One region of the Paramixta manurensis genome, then DNA from elsewhere that is predicted to be linked to it. Evidence: predicted binding sites of a transcription regulator. Region 1 holds the regulator's gene; the other holds the start of a gene.
What was found. Region 1 encodes CRP, which controls carbon source genes, mostly activating them, when cyclic AMP is high. Its sites were predicted from a motif close to ATGTGANNNNNNTCACAT; they were not measured.
Positions count from the first base shown of each region.

Region 2: a site for CRP is predicted at 1,653-1,670, ahead of deoC (deoxyribose-phosphate aldolase). Genes of this name have one in related genera too.

Region 1 covers NZ_CP054212.1:373,015-376,179, reverse strand. Annotated here, with positions in the region: gene PMPD1_RS01710 (phosphoribulokinase) at 1-743, shown strand, start outside; gene PMPD1_RS01705 (OsmC family protein) at 792-1,196, opposite strand; gene crp (cAMP-activated global transcriptional regulator CRP) at 1,495-2,127, shown strand; gene PMPD1_RS01695 (YccS/YhfK family putative transporter) at 2,190-3,165, shown strand, end outside.
Region 2 covers NZ_CP054212.1:778,926-782,090, forward strand. Annotated here, with positions in the region: gene PMPD1_RS03850 (patatin-like phospholipase family protein) at 1-734, shown strand, start outside; gene PMPD1_RS03855 (TatD family hydrolase) at 731-1,501, shown strand; gene deoC (deoxyribose-phosphate aldolase) at 1,881-2,660, shown strand; gene deoA (thymidine phosphorylase) at 2,760-3,165, shown strand, end outside.

The DNA.
Region 1 (3,165 bases):
GCTTCCACCGCTATACGCGCCCGGAAATGGATATGGCCATTCGCAAAGCGCGTGATTTAGGGCGGCACATCAGTTACTTCGGCCCGGAGGCGAATGATTTCGGCCTGCTGGAACAAACCTTCGTCGAATATGGCGAGAATGGGCGCGGTAAATCGCGCAAGTATTTGCACACCTATGATGAGGCGGTGCCGTGGAATCAGGTGCCGGGTACGTTTACGCCCTGGCAGCCGCTACCAGAACCTACCGACATCTTGTTTTATGAAGGCCTGCATGGCGGCGTGGTAACCCAACAGCATAATGTGGCGGATAAGGTCGATTTGCTGGTAGGCGTGGTGCCGATCGTTAACCTTGAATGGATCCAAAAATTGGTACGTGACACCAGTGAGCGCGGCCATTCGCGTGAAGCGGTGATGGATTCGGTCGTGCGTTCAATGGAAGATTACATTAATTACATTACGCCGCAGTTTTCACGCACGCATATTAACTTCCAGCGCGTTCCCACCGTCGATACCTCAAACCCGTTCGCTGCCCGCGGCATTCCATCGCTGGATGAGAGCTTTGTGGTGATTCATTTCCAGGGTCTGGAAGATATCGACTTCCCTTATTTATTGGCGATGTTGCAAGGTTCATTTATCTCGCACATCAATACGCTAGTGGTTCCGGGTGGAAAAATGGGGCTGGCCATGGAGCTGATTATGTCGCCGCTGGTGAAACGGCTGATGGAAGGCAAAAAAATCGAGTAATGCCAGAAGGATGCCGGGCCCCGGCATCCCATTATCGTTGGCGCAGGATCACAACGCCACAACCTCATAGCTATGGGTAATCTCAACGCCTTTCCCTAGCATGATAGCCACCGAACAATATTTTTCCGCCGATAAATCTACCGCCCGCGCGACCGCTTTATCGCTCAATGCCTTACCGCTAACGATAAAATGCAGATTGATATGGGTAAAAATACGCGGCGCTTCTTCCCGACGCTCCGAGCTGAGCTTGACTTCACAATCCGCCACCTCATTACGTCCCTTTTGCAGTATCGAAACCACATCAATCGCGCTACAGCCGCCCGCCGCCATCAGCACCATTTCCATTGGGCTTGGCGCTTTATCGCCTGAGTTCCCATCCATCAGTACCTGATGACCCGATGAGGATTCTCCCAAAAAGGTCAGCCCTTCAACCCACTTAACTCGCGCCTGCATCGCACTTCCTCCTAACCTTTCTCTGACATGTCAGACTACGCTTACCCGAATAAAACGGCAAACATCAACGATTCCCGTCATGCTGAAGCGAGACAACAGAAGACAGTAGCCTAAAGCTGTGCTACAAACAAAGCTGTAATATTTCGCCATTAAAAGCGAAAACGGGACAATTTGATGAGCTTAGCTCGAAACAGAGGCCCGGAAAATTTCCTGCCAGGAAAATGTTTGAATATTTCCACGCCTAACAGGGAACTTTGCCCTGTGTTTAGGGCACGATTACAACAGAGGATAACAGCGAATGGTTCTCGGCAAACCGCAAACAGACCCTACACTCGAATGGTTCCTGTCACATTGCCATATTCACAAATATCCATCCAAAAGCACGCTAATTCATCAAGGTGAAAAGGCCGAAACGCTCTACTACATCGTCAAAGGTGCCGTAGCCGTGCTGATCAAGGATGAAGAAGGCAAAGAGATGATCCTCTCCTACCTCAATCAGGGTGATTTCATTGGCGAGCTTGGCTTGTTCGAAGAGGGTCAGGAACGTAGTGCGTGGGTCCGTGCAAAAACGGCCTGTGAAGTGGCTGAAATTTCCTATAAGAAATTCCGTCAGTTGATTCAGGTTAACCCAGACATCCTCATGCGCCTCTCTTCGCAAATGGCGCGTCGCCTCCAGGTCACATCGGAAAAAGTGGGTAACCTCGCTTTCCTCGACGTGACGGGACGTATCGCACAAACTTTACTCAATCTGGCAAAACAGCCCGACGCGATGACACATCCGGACGGCATGCAAATTAAAATTACGCGTCAAGAGATTGGCCAGATCGTTGGCTGCTCACGCGAAACCGTCGGGCGTATCCTGAAAATGCTGGAAGACCAAAATCTGATCTCCGCGCACGGCAAAACCATCGTCGTCTACGGCACGCGCTAAGCTCTCTAAACCCACGGCGTGATACCTGGTATCGCGCCGTTTTTTTATACTGTGATAAGCGGATGTGGCGGCGAATAATTTATCACCCTGAAGTCAATTATGCGTTGCGGCAAACGTTGGTGCTCTGTTTGCCGGTCGCGATTGGCTGGCTATTTGGTAACTTACAACAGGGTCTGTTGTTCTCGCTGGTGCCTGCCTGTTGCAATATTGCCGGTCTGGATACGCCGCATAAGCGCTTTTTTAAGCGCCTGATTGTCGGCGGCACCTTATTTGCCACCAGCAGTTTCCTAATCCAGTGGTTGACGCAACACGCAATTCCCTTACCGGCTATCTTGCTTGCCATGCCGCTATTACTGGGCGTGACCGGAGAAATCAGCCCGCTCCATGCGCGTCTACTGCCGGCCTCACTGATTGCCGCCATCTTTACCCTCAGCCTGATCGGCCGCATGCCGATCTGGGCACCACCGCTTCTCTATATTGGCGGAACTATTTGGTACGGCTTCTTTAACTGGTTCTGGTTTTCGCTGTGGAAAGAGCAACCAATGCGTGAAACGTTGAGCCTGCTCTATCGTGAACTCGCCGACTATTGCGATGCGAAATACACCTTACTTACCCGTTTAACCGATCCGGAGAAAGCGCTGCCGCCGCTGTTGGCGCGCCAGCAGAAAGCGGTCGACCTGATTAACATGTGCTATCAGCAAATGCATATGTTGGCCGCCAACCGAAACAATAGCCATAAACGCCTGACGCGCGCGTTTCAGGTCGCGCTCGATCTACAAGAACATATTTCGGTGAGCTTGCATCAACCGGAAGAAGTACAAAAGCTGGTAGAGCAGAGCCATGCTGAGGCGGTGATCCGCTGGAACGCCAACCTGATCTCTGCCCGGTTACGCGAGCTGGCCGATGACATTCTCTACCACCGGCTGCCCGATCGTTTCACGATGGAGAAACCTTTGCAGGCGCTGGAGAAAATTTCCCGCCAGCATCCGGATAACCCCGTCGGTAACTTCTGCTATTACCATTTCAGCCGCATTGCTC
Region 2 (3,165 bases), 410 kb from region 1:
CTTCGCAAGAGTTCCCGCTCTCCATAGCTAAGGCCGAAACGCTATTTGCCGCCGGGAAAGAGTTCTATATGTGTGCTTGTCGCAGCGATGATTACACGCCTGGCTATTTCGCGCCAACGGCCGATACCTGGCTCAATATCATTAAAGCTTCAAGCGCGATTCCGGGCTTTTATCGTCCCGGCGTCGAGTTGGACGGTATTGGTTACCTTGATGGCGGCATCAGCGATGCGATTCCGGTGCGCGAAGCGGCACGGCGCGGCGCAGATACTATTGTGGTGATCCGTACCGTGCCTTCGCAAATGTATTACACGCCGCAATGGGTAAAGCGCATGGAGCGCTGGTTGGGTGAAAGTGCGCTACAGCCGCTGGTCAACATCCTGCAATTGCATGAGAAGAGCTATCACGAGATCCAGCAATTTATTGAGCAGCCGCCGGGGCGGCTGCGTATTATTGAAATTTATCCGCCCAAACCGCTCGCCAGTAGCGTACTGGGTAGCCGTATTGCATCACTGAATCAGGATTATCACTTAGGGCGTCGTTGTGGGCGCTATTTCCTCGCGACTTTAGGGCAATGGCTGAGTGAGGGCGATCGCGAGTCGTTTATCCGCCATCATCCGATTACGCCGCCCGCGCCGGTTGCGAATGAGCCGGACAGCGCCCCGATTATCCTCGACCCGGTAGCGGGTGATATTGTGGGCAATGATGCAAATTATGATGAAGATTCACTGGCATGACCTTTGTCGATACCCACTGCCATTTTGACTTCCCGCCATTTAGCGGGGATGAAGCAGCCAGCCTGGCGCAAGCACAGCAGGCTGGCGTCGAGAAGGTTATCGTACCTGCGGTGGATGCCTCGCGTTTTCAAACTGTGCTGTCGTTAGCGGAACAACATGCGCCGCTGTATGCTGCGCTTGGTCTGCACCCAATGGCGGTTGCCGTCCATAATGATGCCAGCCTGGCGTTACTGGAGCAGCATCTACGGCAGGGTTCAGAAAAGCTGGTGGCGATTGGTGAGATCGGGCTTGATCTGTATATGGAAAATCCGCTGTTTGAAAAACAACAGGCCTTGCTGGATGCCCAACTGCGTCTGGCGCGCGAGTACCAGTTGCCGGTGATTCTGCATTCACGGCGCACGCACGATAAATTAGCCATGCATTTACGTCGTATCGAGGTGCCTCGTCGTGGCGTGGTGCACGGTTTTGCCGGGAGCTTACAGCAGGCGCAGGCATTTATTGATGCCGGTTATGCGATTGGCGTCGGTGGGACTATCACCTATCCGCGCGCTACTAAAACCCGCACCACTATCGCTAAGCTCCCTCTGTCCGCCTTATTACTGGAAACCGATGCGCCAGACATGCCACTCAACGGTTTTCAGGGGCAACCCAATCGACCCGAGCGCATCCGTAACGTTTGGCAGATATTATGCGAACTGCGTACGGAAACACCGGAAACGCTGGCGAATGCGCTGCGTGAAAATACGCGCCGGGTATTTGCTCTGTAGGCGTATTTCCTCGCTTACCTCTCCTTTTTTTCATCTTGATGCATTTTTCCCTATGACGCTGGCTGAATAATGTTAGAATTATAACATTATCGTGATAGCCGATTATCATCTGCCCTAACGGTGTCGTCTGGCCCGCACGGGCAGCGATTAAATGTGATGTTAGTCACGATTGGTTTTTAGTATCGACAGCTGTTTCTTAATTAAATGTGATTGTGAGCACGGTAATGGGGGCGGGCAAAACGTTAGAATAGTAACATTCTGGCGAGTTAGCTCGCTTTTCGCGGTGAGATGGATCTCAACGACTCTTCATGGAACCAAGGCCTCGTGTTGAGTATCCCATTGTTGGAAAGCTCACTGAAATTGTTTACCGGAGAGTACCATGACTGATGTTACCGCTGCGGCGCTGCGCGCGCTCAAATTGATGGATCTGACGACTTTGAATGATGATGACACCGACGCGAAAGTGATTGCGTTGTGCCATCAGGCCAAATCCCCCGCAGGCAATACTGCGGCTATCTGTATCTATCCTCGTTTTATTCCGGTGGCCCGCAAAGCCTTGCGTGAACAGGGAACGCCGGAGATTCGTATCGCGACCGTGACCAATTTTCCGCATGGCAATGATGATATTGATATTGCGTTGGCGGAGACGCGCGCCGCTATCGCCTATGGCGCCGATGAGGTTGACGTGGTGTTTCCGTACCGCGCGTTGATTGCCGGTAATACGCAGGTGGGTTTTGAGCTGGTGAAAGCCTGTAAAGAAGCTTGTGCGCAAGCTAACGTGTTGCTGAAAGTGATTATTGAAACCGGTGAGTTAAAACAAGAAGCGTTGATTCGTCAGGCCTCTGAAATTGCGATTGAGGCTGGCGCCGATTTTATTAAAACCTCTACCGGTAAGGTGCCGGTTAATGCGACGCCGGAAGTGGCGCAGATCATGATGAGCGTGATCCGGGATAAGGGTGTGCAGGCGAGCGTTGGTTTCAAACCGGCGGGCGGTGTGCGTACCGCTGATGATGCCGCACTCTATCTGAAACTGGCCGATGATATTCTCGGCAGTGAGTGGGCCGATGCGCGTCATTTCCGTTTTGGCGCTTCCAGCCTGCTGGCGAGTTTGCTGAACGCGGCCGGTTACCAGAGCGCCGCCAGCGACAGTAAATACTAATCTGCCACCCAGGTAAACGTTCATCCGACGCGGTGGGCGTTTACCGGGTTTGACCGACTTTTTCTCGCCTTGACCGATTCGATTAAACAGGGGGTTACCTTGTTTTTGCCACAAGAAATTATCCGTAAAAAACGTGACGGCCACGCATTAAAGGAAGACGAAATTCGTTTCTTTATTAATGGGGTACGTGACAACACCGTTTCCGAAGGCCAAATCGCCGCGCTGGCGATGACCATCTGGTTCCATGATATGTCGTTGCCTGAACGTGTTGCGTTGACCATGGCGATGCGTGACTCTGGCAGCGTGTTGAACTGGGGCAGCCTCAATCTTAATGGGCCAGTGGTGGATAAACATTCAACCGGCGGCGTGGGGGATGTAACCTCGCTAATGCTAGGCCCGATGGTTGCGGCCTGCGGCGGCTATGTGCCGATGATTTCCGGGCGCGGTCTCGGTCATACCGGTGGAACGCTGGATAAACTGGAAGCGATTCCCGGCTTCGATATTT